3 linked regions of the Cellvibrio sp. PSBB006 genome follow. The protein of the gene in region 1 binds, or shares a complex with, the protein of each later gene. Links are inferred from orthologs where the notes say so. Each region holds a gene or a part of one and is shown in the gene's direction. Other genes may lie near its edges.

Region 1 (5,927 bases):
GGAGCTGCTGGAAGATCTGGACAAGCTGCCCAACTGGCCTGAGCAGGTGAAAACCATGCAGCGCAACTGGATCGGCAAAAGCCGCGGTCTGGAGATGCGCTTTGACTTGACCGAACCGGTCGGCAAGTTTGACGGCTTCGAGATCTACACCACCCGCCCGGATACCTTGATGGGCGTCACCTATGTGAGCCTGGCAGCGGAGCATCCTATTGCCAAATTGCTGGCTGAAACCAATCTCCAACTTGCGCAGTTTATTGCCGATTGCAAAGTGCAATCTGTGGCCGAAGCCGATATGGCCACCATGGAAAAACGCGGCATGGATACCGGCATCAAAGCCCTGCATCCCATTACCGGCGAACCGGTCGCTGTGTGGGTCGCCAACTATGTGCTGATGGATTACGGCTCAGGGGCGGTGATGGCAGTACCGGCCCACGACCAGCGTGATTACGAATTTGCCCAAAAATACAACTTGCCAATTCAGCAGGTCATCGCGCCACAAAACGGCGAAGAGATCGACTTGAATAAAGCCGCCTTTGTGGAAAAAGGGTTACTGGTTAATTCAGGCGAGTACGACGGTCTCGACTTCAACGCTGCCTTTGATGCAATTGCCAGTACCCTGGAAGCAGCCAAAAAAGGCCAGGTAAAAGTTAACTACCGTTTGCGCGACTGGGGCGTTTCACGTCAGCGTTATTGGGGTGCGCCCATCCCGATGTTCAATTTACCCGAAGGCGGTGAGATTCCCGTGCCGGCGCACAAACTGCCTGTAATGCTGCCGGAAGATGTTGTGATGAACGGCGTGCAATCGCCGATCAAGGCCGATCCCGAATGGCGTAAAGATGAGCTGGACGGTAAAACCGTTGAGCGCGAAACCGACACCTTCGATACCTTTATGGAGTCGAGCTGGTATTACGCACGCTACACCTGCCCGAATTTCACTGAGGGCATGATCGATAAAGCGGCCGCTGATTACTGGCTGCCGGTAGATCAATATGTCGGCGGCATCGAACATGCGATTCTGCATTTGCTCTATTCCCGCTTCTTTCACAAATTGATGCGCGATGAAGGTTTGGTCAGTTGTGACGAGCCCTTCGAGCGTTTGCTGTGCCAGGGCATGGTGTTGAAAGACGGCACCAAGATGAGCAAGTCCAAAGGCAACACGGTGGACCCGGAAGAATTAATCAACCAGTACGGCGCGGACACTGTGCGCCTGTTTTCCATGTTTGCGGCACCGCCAGAACAGAGCATGGAATGGAGCGATTCCGGCGTGGCCGGCGCCTATCGCTTTTTGCAGCGATTGTGGAAAGCGGTAGAAGGTCACATCAACGCTGGCACACCCGGCAAGCTGGATGCCACCAATCTGTCGCAGGCGCAGAAAGATCTGCGCCGCAAGACCCATGAAACCATCGCCAAGGTCAGTGACGATTACGGTCGCCGCCAAACATTTAACACCGCTATTGCAGCGACCATGGAGCTGCTTAACGAAGTGAGCAAATTGGCCGACCGCGCCAATCCGCAAGGTCTGGCGGTGGAGCGCGAAGCGCTGGAGACGGCGATCCTGGTGCTCGCACCTATCGTGCCGCATATTACCCAGTCACTTTGGCATTCTCTGGGTCATAACGACATTCCGTTGACCGCCAGCTGGCCGACACTGGATGAGTCCGCGCTGGTGCGTTCAAGCATCGAGATTGTTGTGCAGGTAAACGGCAAGGTGCGCAGCAAACTAGACGCGCCCATAGACGCGCCGCAAAAGACCCTGGAAGAGATGGCGCTGGCCCAGGACAACGTGCAACGTTTTCTGGACGGCATCACCGTGCGCAAGGTGATCGTCGTGCCCAACAAACTGGTCAATATCGTCGCCAATTAAATGTTTGATCGTAGGTCGGATTAGCCACAGGCGTAATCCGACAACTATTTATCGCGGCTTCTATTTATCGTAGCGCCGCCCACTCCACACCCGATCAGGAATGTTATGAATAAAATTATCGCCTGTTTACTGATAACCAGCCTGATCAGCGCCTGCGGTTGGCATTTACGCGGTTCCACCAATTTGCCAACTAATATCGATAGCATTTTTGTCACCGCTGAAGACGCTCACGGCGCACTGATTACCGAAGTCAAACAATTACTCAAAGCCAACAAGGTAACCGCGGCGGAAGAAGCAAGCGCAGCGCCTTATTCTCTGGTGATTGTAGAAGAGCGCGATGACCGCCGCACTGCCGGCGTGGGCAGCGATGCGCTCACCAGCGCCTACCAGATCATCCTTTCTGTGGATTACGAAATCCGCAACCGCGAAGGCGTGTTGCTCGCGCCCATGACCACCGCCACCAATGCGCGTACCTACGACTACAGTGCCGGCAATGCCAGCAGCGCCTCTCAGGAAGAGGCTTTGTTGCTGCGCGAAATGCGCCGCGATATTGCACAACAAATGTTACGCCGCTTGCAGGCCGTGAGTGTCAACTCAGCAGCCGAGGCCACCGATGGCCAAACTGCGCCCTGAACAGCTGAGCCAGGCGCTCAGCAAACAACTGGCTCCGATTTACCTCGTCAGCGGCGATGAACCACTGCTGATCCAGGAAGCCTGTGACGCAATTCGCCAGGCTGCGCGCCAGGCCGGGTTTAGCGAGCGCGAGCTCTACCATGTCGACAACAGTTTTGAGTGGGGCCAGTTACTCGCGGCAGCTAACAGCTTGTCTTTGTTTGCCGAGAAAAAAATCATCGAACTGCGTATGCCCAACGGCAAACCTGGCGATAAAGGCGGCAAAGCGCTGATTGAATACGCCCAGTCACCCGCCAGCGATAATCTGCTACTCGTGGTCACTGATAAACTCGATGGCGCCACGCAAAAAAGCAAATGGTTTAAGGCGCTCGACGAAGCCGGTATTCATGTTCAAGTCTGGCCGATTACACCGGCACAATTGCCGCGCTGGATCGGCACACGCTTGCAACAAGCCGGCCTGCGTGCCGACAGCAGCGCCATTGATTTGCTGGCATCGCGTATTGAAGGCAACCTGCTCGCCGCTGCGCAGGAAATTGAAAAATTAAAACTGCTGACCAATGACAAAGTGGTCAGCTATGAATTGATGGCTTCTGTAGTTGCTGACAGTGCGCGCTACGATGTCTTTGGACTTGCAGATAAAGCTCTACATGGTGATGCCCGCGCGGCGGTCAAGACACTCCACGGGCTAAAAACTGAAGGGACTGAACCAATCAATATCTTGTGGGCTATTACACGCGATATTCGCAGCCTGGTGCAGATTTCGCTCGCGGTAAGCCAGGGAAAACATTTTGATTGGGCGGCAAAGCAAGCCGGTGTTTGGGATAAACGCCAGCCCTTAATTAAAGCAGCCTTGCAGCGTTTAAAACCCGCACAGTTGCAACAGTTATTGCGCAAAGCCAATGGCATCGATAAAGCAGTCAAAGGTATGCGCAATGCCGAACCCTGGGATGAACTGCTGGATTTAATTTTGAACCTGGCTGGCGTACACAGCTTGCATCCGAGCAATGATCGTCTCGCATTAAAGATTTAACACGTTTAATAAAAAGCCCACCCACAAAACATTCCATTGAAAAGAGAACCTGACCACTGGAGCTACCCGATGATAAAAACAATCTTAATATCTAACCGGTTACATCACATTGTACTCACGACATTATTAGTCCTGTTTGCAACTGCCGGCTGCGCCGACGATAAACCCGCACCGGCATCGACCATCCCGGCTCCACGCACCATTGAGTATTCCTGGATGTCCGTAGAGCAATGGCACCAGAAATTTGCCGAGGATGTGGCGGTTGCGCGCGCGGGCGACGTGAATTTATTGTTTGTAGGCGACTCCATCACAGAGGGTTGGCCAGCGCCGCTGTGGCAAAAATATTTTGCACCTTACAAAGCGGCCAATTTCGGCGTAGGTGGCGATCAAACCGGTAATGTGTTGTGGCGCCTGGAAAATGGCGACATCGAAAAATTGAATCCCAAAGTCGTCGTGCTGATGATTGGCATCAATAACTTCGGACTCAACAACGAAGGCCCCGAAGAAGTCTTCCAAGGTGTGAAAGCGGTGGTCACCACATTGCGCACGGCCTTTCCTGATGCAAAGATTTTAGTGAACGGCATCTTCCCTTATCAGGAAACCGCGCAAAGCCCCATGCGTGCTCCCATCATTAAAGCTAATCAGCTCATTAACACTCTGGATGATGGCAAGCATGTTTTCTTTCATGACTATGGTCATCTGATGTTGCAAGACGACGGCTCGATTTCCCCGGAAATCATGCCTGACTTTTTACATCCCGCCGAGCCCGGTTATCAAATCTGGGCTGATGCGATGATGCCGACACTACGGAAATGGCTGGATTAAATTGTTTCGACTTCAGACGAGCGTTTCTATGCAAACTTTTTGGTTTAAAAATTTAGCCTTGTTGAGCAGGCGATACGCAAGCTTAATTGTCATGTCCTGCCTTGGCTGCGCAACAACCTCTCCTACCACTGACAAAGCCATGAACGATACGATTATCTCCCGCTTTTCAATGACCAATCCGCTCGTGCAAACCATAGGGCGGACAGAACCGCTCGCCGATGGCAGTGTGCGTTTTGCCTACCCAGGTGTTACCACTCGCTTTAACGTCAGCGGTAAAGCATTTTGGTTACAAGCGCGCAGCACCAGTGATCAAAGTTATCTGGAAATTATTGTTGATAACACAGAGCCGCAGGTTATTCAGCTTTCCAGTCAAAGTCAGCGCATTCCCCTGGTTTTTGAAACACCCTCACCGCACCAGGTGGCCATCATCCACCGCGGCGAAACCTGGCACGGTGTGGTAACCCTTGAGCATATTGAAATTGCCGACGGTGGCTTGCTCGATCCATCCCCGTTGCCTCACAAGCGGATGCTGATCCTGGGCGATTCTGTCACCTGCGGTGAAGCCATTGAACGCACCGCTGATTGCAAGAAAACCACCCGCTGGTGGAATCCTCGGTTGTCCTACGGCATGCTCACGGCGGCTGCTCTGGACGCACAAGTGAACCTGGTTTGTTACGGTGGGCGCGGCTTGGTGCGCAGCTGGAATGGTCGAACCGATGAACTGAACCTGCCGGACTACGCCGAGCTGACAATCGCTGACCCGGCATCGTCAGTGGTGTGGGACCATGGAAATTACACGCCCGACCTGATCCTCAGTGCGATAGGTACAAATGATTTCAGCCAGGGCATTCCCGAACGGGAAGACTATGTCAGCACCTACGTGGCGTTAATCAAGCGCTTATTTGAGCTGTACCCCAAAACACATATCGTGTTGACTGAGGGCGCGATATTGAGCGGGGAGAAAAAGGCGGCCCTCACGGCGTACTTGACGGAAGTTCAGCAACGCGTCGCCAGCCCCCGGCTTCATCTGGTAACGTCCAACCATTACCCGGGAGATACCTGTGATGCACACCCAACCAAAGCACAACACGCTGCTATGGCAAAAGACCTGGCCCCTCACCTGAAACGCATCATGCATTGGTAGTCCTGAGCATACGCCTGGGCGACAGGCGTACGCTTCCCCCTCGTTTTAATAATTCTTCTTCATAAAATTCGGCGCCATCCATCCAGATGGAATCAAAAAAGCCCGGCGCGCAAAATATCCTTCTCGACTTATAGTCTTTATGAATATCTATGTGCTATGTTTGCTTGTACACATGTACCTCAGCAAAGTTTCACTGGTATACATGTGCAGTACCTTGGCTCGAACTGCCCGAATATTCATCCCTAAAAATGAATTTACCGGCAAGCGAGCACGCATGAAATTCGTTGTTAAGACGCAGTCAATCTCCCACCCGCGATTGAACTGAATAATAAAGATGCAGCGCAATTGTTCGGGTAGTTGAAACACAGCGACAACGTTCAAATAAAAAAGCGGTTTCAAAGATAAATATAAGAGGAACACCACATGATCAA
Region 2 (3,655 bases), 710 kb from region 1 along the record:
TACTAATTTCCCGGTTGCGATGGATTTACCCGCGATGTGGTTGTGCATCCGCAGTCTTATTCCAAAGCGCCTTGCAATGACCTGCCAAACTGCGGATAATGCGCGCCTCTTGCAACCTGGCCCACGCCTGGATGCAAGCTGCAATGGTGACCTCTCCGGTCCCCTCGCAATAATGACCTGTAAACCCCGCCAGGCCCGGAAGGGAGCAACGGTAGCAGTTAGTTATGTGCCGGGGTGTGGCTGGTTAGGTCGCCACCCATCTTTCCTCCCGTTTCTTTCGCTGTCCTTGTCCAACTTATTTCCCTTTTCCTCCTTTATGTCTATTTCCGTCGCTGGCCGCTATAATCCCCGGCACGTTTTTCCCCGGAGAGTAGCCGTCGCATGAGTTATCAAGTCCTGGCCCGTAAATGGCGTCCTCGCATCTTCCGTGAGATGGTGGGGCAGGAGCACGTGTTGCAGGCATTGATCAATGCGCTGGATCACAACCGTTTACACCATGCTTATCTGTTTACCGGTACCCGTGGGGTAGGTAAGACGACTATCGCGCGGATTCTGGCGAAATGCCTGAATTGCGAGACTGGCGTCAGTTCAGAACCTTGCGGCCAATGCGCGTCCTGTCGTGAGATTGCCGAAGGCCGTTTTGTAGATCTGATCGAAGTGGATGCCGCCTCGCGCACCAAGGTGGAAGATACCCGTGAATTGCTGGAGAACGTGCAGTACGCGCCGACCCGCGGTCGCTATAAGGTTTACCTGATCGACGAAGTTCACATGCTGTCCAACAGCAGCTTCAATGCGCTGCTCAAGACCCTGGAAGAGCCACCACCCCACGTCAAATTCCTGCTGGCGACCACCGACCCGCAAAAGCTGCCGATGACAATTCTGTCGCGCTGTTTGCAGTTCAACCTCAAAAACATGAATCCAGAGCGGATTGTTCAACACTTGAAGTTTGTGTTGGAAAAAGAGCTGGTGCCATTTGAGGAGTCTGCCTTGTGGCAACTGGGTCGGTCTGCTGATGGCAGCATGCGCGATGCCATGAGCCTGACTGACCAGGCGATTGCCTACGGCTCCGGCAAGATTACCGAAGCGGAAGTGCGGGCGATGCTCGGCACGATTGATCAGGGCGCTGTATATGAGATCGTGGATGCGTTGACTTCACTTGATGGTCGGGCGGTGTTGGCGGCGGTAGAGCGTATGTCCGAACATGCGCCTGATTACGCCAGTGCCCTGGCAGAAATGTTGTCGGTGTTACACCGGGTGGCCATTGCCCAGGCATTACCGGAAGCGGTGGATAACAGTTACGGCGACCGCGAGCGCATCATGGCGCTTGCGCAAAGGCTGCCACCGGAAGATGTGCAATTGTTTTACCAGACGGCGTTGCTGGGCCGCCGCGACTTACCGCTGGCACCGGACCCCCGCGCCGGTTTTGAGATGGTCCTGTTGCGGATGCTGGCGTTCAAGCCCCAGGGCGTTCTCGAAATACCGACCAATAGCCTGCCAGCGGCCAGCCGTGCACCGGCTTCGCCGGTTGCAGTCTCATCAACATCGCCTGCCGAGTCGTCGCAAAGCAATTCTGTTTCGGCGCCGGAGACAACGCCGGAGAAACTCCCAACGTCAGTCTCAGCCGACGAACCAAAACAGGAAACTTCGCCCCCCAACCAACCAGCGTCTGCGCAGGCGCCGGCTCACCAAGTGCCAGTGCAGCAAGCGCCGCCCGTCCAGGAAGCCGCAAAACAAACACCGCCGCCTTTTGATGGCCCCTACGACGATGCCGATGCGGGAGCTGCTGCTGACTACGCGGAATACCTGCAATCGCCAGTTGAATATCCTGAGCAAGAGGATTTATCACCAAAAAAGCCTGAGGCGGCACCCGCGCCGCCAGTCAGTGCGCCGCCACCGGTTGTTGAGCCTGTTCAGGAGCCTAAACCCACGGTAATTGCACCAACGGCGCCCGTACAACGGACGCCTGTGCAAGAGGCTCCAGCACATAAAGTGCCTGAAAAGGCGCCTGTACCAAAAATCCCATTGGATCAGGCCGGGCCGGAAACCTGGCCACAGATTTACCTCGGATTGGGCGTAACCGGCATTTTGCAAAGCACGGCGGCCAACTGTCAGATGGTAGAGCGCCAGGGCACCCAATTTACATTTGTTCTGGATAACGCCAACAGCACGCTATACGACGAAGGGCATCAGCAACGCTTGGCTGACCTGTTGAGCGATTACTTTATTGAACGGGTCAAGGTGGTGATCCAACAAGGTCAGGTTACGACGGAGACGCCCGCCGCCATTGCAATCCGTCATCGCCAGGAGCGCCAGGCTGATGCGGTTGCATCCATCAAGAGCGACCCCATTGTCCAACAGTTGATCGAACACTTTGGCGCAACCCTGCGTGAAGATTCCATTACGCCAGTGGGTTGATGCCGACAGCGCTATTTAAATGACAGCAGAGGTGGTGTTATGAAAGGTTTGGGTGACTTGATGAAACAAGCCCAGGAGATGCAAGGCAAGATGCAGCGGATGCAGGAAGAGCTGGCCAGCGCCGAAGTGAAAGGTGAGGCTGGTGCTGGCCTGGTGACAGTGGTTATGACCGGACGCCATGACGTCAAGCGCGTCGCGATTGATGACAGCCTGCTGAGCGAAGACAAGGAAATGCTGGAGGATCTATTGGCCGCTGCAGTTAACGATGCGGTGCGCAAGGTCGAAGCCCATAGCCGTGAACACATGCAAAAGATGACTGCCGGCATGGGTATCCCGCCGGATTTCAAGATGCCGTTTTAAGGCCCTGGCCTGCGACTCGTAACGCGAGATTGATCCATGTTCAGCCCCTTAATTGATGAATTGATGTCCTCGCTGCGCTGCCTGCCCGGCGTCGGCCCTAAATCAGCGCAGCGGATGGCCTTGCATTTGCTGGAGCGCGACCGTGAAGGTGCCGAACGCCTGGCGCACAGTCTGCATAAGGCTGTGGAAGGTGTAGGGCGCTGTCAGCGCTGTCGTACCCTGACGGAACAAACCCTGTGCGGCATTTGCAGCAATACCCGCCGCGAAACCGGTTTGCTCTGCGTAGTGGAAACGCCGGCAGATGTGCTGGCTATCGAGCAGGCGGGCAGTTATCAGGGCAAATATTTTGTGTTGCTGGGGCATTTGTCGCCTATCGATGGCATCGGCCCTGAAGATATCGGCGTGGATCAGTTGATCCAACTATTGCAAAGCGAACCTATCAAGGAAGTCATCCTGGCGACCAACCCTACGGTAGAGGGCGAGGCCACCGCGTTTTATATCAGCGAGCGCGCCAAAAAGCTGGGGGTGGTGGTATCGCGCATCGCCCACGGCGTTCCCTTGGGTGGTGAGTTGGAGTTTATTGATGGCGGCACGCTCGCCCACGCTTTTTCAAGTCGAAGACACGTTTAATGTTGATTCCCACCGAACCCATCTGGATCGATCAGGATACCGAGCTGGCCCGCTTGTGCGCCCAATGGCGGCAACAGGCCGCTATCGCGATTGATACCGAATTTATGCGCAGCAGTACCTTTTATCCTATCGCCGGTTTGATCCAGGTCGGTGACGGGAAAGGTTGTTATCTGATTGACCCGATCGCGATCAAAGACTTTGCACCCTTGTGTGAGCTCTTTCTGGATGAGGCGGTCACCAAGGTATTGCA
Region 3 (3,611 bases), 1.8 Mb from region 1 along the record:
CACGTTATGCGGTGGTTAATGCGGGGCAGCCATTAGTCGCTGTGCAGCAGGATATTGATCGGGTGTTGCAAGCGTTGCTTGGCTAGCCGTTGTTAGCACATCAGAAAGCTGGCGGGCAGTGTATGTTCACCGGTTGATTGGTAATGGGGTGATCAAAGAAAATCTGTTGCGCGTGTAGCAGCAGGCGAGGGGCCTGTTCCTGGATGTCCACCGGCGCGTAGAGCCTGTCGCCCACAATCGGATGCCCCAGTGCCAGCATATGAACGCGCAATTGATGTGTCCTGCCGCTGACCGGTTCCAGTAATACCCGGGTGGTTTGTGTATCCGCATCCCGTTCCATCACGCGATAACGGGTATGTGCCGCTTTGCCTTGCTCAAAACACACTTTTTGCAGCGGGCGATTTGGCCAATCGCAAATCAAGGGCAATGTAACTTCTCCCTCATCCTGCTCCATCAGGCCGGACACCACCGCCACATAACGCTTATGCACGCCGCGCGTCTCAAACTGCTTGGTGAGGGTGCGCAGGGTGATGTAGTTAAGCGGAAACATAACAATGCCAGAGGTGCCCTGGTCCAGCCGATGTACAACCCGGGCATTGGGAAATGGGCCAAGAGCCCGGCGAATCAGGCAATCCTGGTTGTCCGGCCCCTTACCGGGAACGGTGAGCAACCCGGCAGGTTTGTTGAGGATCAGCAGATCGTCGTCGCGGTAAAGAATGTCCAGAGTGTGCTCAGTCATAATCGGCTGGTTCGCTAAAAAGGCGGCGATTATCGCAAATAATTGCTAAGCTTGCGCCCGAATTGATGTTTTTAACTGATTTTTCCAATGAGCTTTTCCGGCATGAGTGACTTCCCCGCATTACCCTATCCCTGGCAACAAGGCGATTGGCAGCAGATTTGCGCTCAACAGGCAGCGAATAAGTTACCCCATGCGCTGATGCTCGCGGGGCCTAAAGGTATCGGTAAGCGCCACCTGGCAGAAGCTCTTGCCCATTTATTGTTGTGTCTTTCGCCTGTTGAGGGCACGCCCTGCGGTAAATGCCGTTCTTGCCAATTAAATCACGCTCAAACCCACCCTGATTTCCTGATGCTTGAGCCGGAAGAGGGCAGCAAGGCTATCAAGGTAGATCAGGTGCGCGGCCTGATCGAATCTCTGGGGAAAACGGCGCAGCAGGGAGGGTACAAGGTTCTCGTGCTGGAGCCGGCGGAGGCCATGAATATCAACTCCGCCAATGCCTTACTCAAGTCTCTGGAGGAGCCGGCGGACAATACATTATTGATTCTGGTCAGCCATACCCCAAGTGCTGTTTTACCCACTATTCGCAGTCGCTGTCAGCTACGATTGCTGGCTATGCCGCGCGAAGAGCAGGTTTTGCATTGGCTTACGCCGTTGATGACCGGCTCAAGTGTTCAACCGAAAGAGGTATTGTTCGTCGCTCGTGGCGCGCCGCTGACCGCGTTGGCGTTGTTGGAAGGCGATGCACTGGAGCGCTACCAGCAATTACAGGATAACCTGGCGCGTTTGACGCTTGGCCAGCTCTCCGCCATTGAGCTTGCGCAGCAGTGGCATGGTGATGATGTAGTGGCGATCATCGAATGGTTTCTGGGTTGGCTGCACGGGTTGGCGCGTTGGCGGGTCGGCATGGATGATCCGCAGATCAAGGCACTGCCACCGGAGTTTCGCGAGCGTCTGACGTATGTAGTGCCGGCACTGCTGCATCGTTATATCGAGAAAATCCTGACCAATAAAAAGCAACTGCTGAGCGGGGCGAACCCCAATAAACAGTTGTTATTAGAGGAATTATTTCTCGATTGGGGTGCTTTGTTGCGCGCCAGCACGAATCGGCCGCTGGCGGCTGGACAGTAGTAGACTAATCTATTAGTGTTCTTTCATTGTTTTCGGTTAAACAGGTAGTCCTATGCAAGCGATTGGCGGCGGTGCCCGCAATGGCATTCTTTCTCTGACCATCAAAGACAAGGCGGTGCTTTACGCCGCGTATATGCCGTTTGTGAAAAACGGTGGCATGTTTATCCCCACCAGCAAAAGCTACAAACTGGGCGATGAAGTCTTTATGTTGCTCAGTCTGATGGACGAGTCGGAGAAAATCCCGGTGGCCGGTAAGGTTGTTTGGGTAACTCCCAAGGGTGCGCAGGGCAACCGTGCGGCGGGTATCGGAGTGCAGTTCAGTGACCAGGACAATACCGCCGTGAACAAGATCGAAACCTATCTGGCTGGTTCGCTCTCTTCCGACCGACCCACCCATACCATGTAAAGATTCGTTACAATCGCACCCGGGAAGCCAGGCCAGTCCTGGCTTTTTTACATCCGTATTAACCCATCCGTATTAACCAAGGTTCAGCATTATGTTAGTCGACTCCCATTGCCACCTTGACCGTATTAACCTGACGCCTTACGACGGGGAACTGACCGGTGCAATCCAGGCCGCGCATGCGCGTGGTATCCAACAAATGCTGTGCATCGGCATTAGCCTGGAAAATATCCAGACCGTTATTGATATTGCGCAGCAGCATCCCGGCGTAGTGGCTTCAGTCGGTGTGCATCCCTGCGATGTAAAAGAAGGTACCGCCAGCGCAGAACAATTGCTGCAGTGGTCGCAACAACCCAAAGTGGTTGCGCTGGGGGAAACCGGCCTGGATTATCATTACGAAACGGAAAGCAAAGCGCTGCAACATGAAAGCTTCGCCCTGCATCTGGAGGTGGGTGGTAAAACCGGATTGCCTGTTGTTGTGCACACACGCGAAGCGCGTGACGATACTATCGATTTAATTAAAGCTCACGGCAGTCTCGAACATGCAGGCGTGCTGCATTGTTTTACCGAAGATTGGGATATGGCCAAACGTGCTCTGGACTTGAATTATTACATTTCCATCTCCGGCATTGTCACCTTCAAAAATGCCGAGCAAATTCGCGATGTCGTGCGCAAGATGCCCATTGACCGTTTGCTGGTTGAAACCGATTCACCTTACCTGGCGCCTGTCCCTTATCGCGGCAAACCGAACGAGCCGCGTTACGTGCGCGAAGTGGCCGAGTTTGTGGCCGAGGTGCGCGGCATGGCGTTTGAAGATCTTGCGCAACAAACCACCGACAATTTTTATCGTTTGTTCACACGCGCAAAACAATATTTGCCCCATTAATCCTGAAGAGAAACATTGATGAACGCACAAGCACAACAGATTCAGATCATGCTCGAATTACAAGACAGCATGAACACCAAAGTCACCGCCAACTGGCGCGAACAGGGATACGAATGGTACCGCGCAATTTGGGTCGAGTGTGCGGAATTGATGGATCATTACGGCTGGAAATGGTGGAAAAAACAAACGCCGGATACTGAGCAAGTCGCGTTGGAATTAATTGATATCTGGCATTTTGGTTTGAGTATTTTATTGCAGTCCGGTGAAACCCAGGACGCCATCATTGCGCGCGTACAGAATAATTTATGCATTGTCACTGAGCAGCCAGACTTCCGCCTTGACCTCGAAGCCTTCGCCGGCGCAACCCTCGCGGATCGTCAATTTCACATTGATTTATTCGGCCGTTTGATGGCGGGTGTGGATATGAGTTTTGATCAACTCTATCGCGGTTACGT

What was found. The genes of interacting proteins can lie anywhere in the genome.
Region 2: the proteins of holA (region 1) and dnaX are in contact, whole or in part, in a cryo-EM structure (PDB 8GIZ), measured with the Escherichia coli proteins. The link is inferred for Cellvibrio sp. PSBB006 from one-to-one orthologs.
Region 3: the proteins of holA (region 1) and CBR65_RS02305 are in contact, whole or in part, in a cryo-EM structure (PDB 8GIZ), measured with the Escherichia coli proteins. The link is inferred for Cellvibrio sp. PSBB006 from one-to-one orthologs.

What each region holds. Positions count from the first base shown.
Region 1 is NZ_CP021382.1:2,292,072-2,297,998, forward strand. What follows is about bases 1,588-4,502. They hold holA (DNA polymerase III subunit delta), read left to right. Parts: upstream 1,588-2,477; coding sequence 2,478-3,527; downstream 3,528-4,502. Other genes in these bases: leuS (leucine--tRNA ligase), read left to right, coding at 1,588-1,864; lptE (LPS assembly lipoprotein LptE), read left to right, coding at 1,970-2,497; CBR65_RS09535 (GDSL-type esterase/lipase family protein), read left to right, coding at 3,597-4,352; CBR65_RS09540 (SGNH/GDSL hydrolase family protein), read left to right, coding at 4,492-4,502. In the rest of the region: more of leuS, read left to right, coding at 1-1,587; more of CBR65_RS09540, read left to right, coding at 4,503-5,496; CBR65_RS09545 (hypothetical protein), read left to right, coding at 5,920-5,927. UniProt on the Escherichia coli protein: Part of the beta sliding clamp loading complex, which hydrolyzes ATP to load the beta clamp onto primed DNA to form the DNA replication pre-initiation complex.
Region 2 is NZ_CP021382.1:1,577,908-1,581,562, reverse strand. Bases 1-2,898 are described here. They hold dnaX (DNA polymerase III subunit gamma/tau), read left to right. Parts: upstream 1-381; coding sequence 382-2,415; downstream 2,416-2,898. Other genes in these bases: recR (recombination mediator RecR), read left to right, coding at 2,812-2,898; CBR65_RS06575 (YbaB/EbfC family nucleoid-associated protein), read left to right, coding at 2,455-2,775. Outside these bases: more of recR, read left to right, coding at 2,899-3,405; rnd (ribonuclease D), read left to right, coding at 3,405-3,655. UniProt on the Escherichia coli protein: Part of the beta sliding clamp loading complex, which hydrolyzes ATP to load the beta clamp onto primed DNA to form the DNA replication pre-initiation complex.
Region 3 is NZ_CP021382.1:503,129-506,739, forward strand. The notes cover bases 1-2,854. They hold CBR65_RS02305 (DNA polymerase III subunit delta'), read left to right. Parts: upstream 1-841; coding sequence 842-1,867; downstream 1,868-2,854. Other genes in these bases: tmk (dTMP kinase), read left to right, coding at 1-86; CBR65_RS02300 (pseudouridine synthase), read right to left, coding at 101-739; CBR65_RS02310 (PilZ domain-containing protein), read left to right, coding at 1,920-2,273; CBR65_RS02315 (TatD family hydrolase), read left to right, coding at 2,365-2,854. Outside these bases: more of CBR65_RS02315, read left to right, coding at 2,855-3,156; CBR65_RS02320 (dUTP diphosphatase), read left to right, coding at 3,175-3,611. UniProt on the Escherichia coli protein: Part of the beta sliding clamp loading complex, which hydrolyzes ATP to load the beta clamp onto primed DNA to form the DNA replication pre-initiation complex.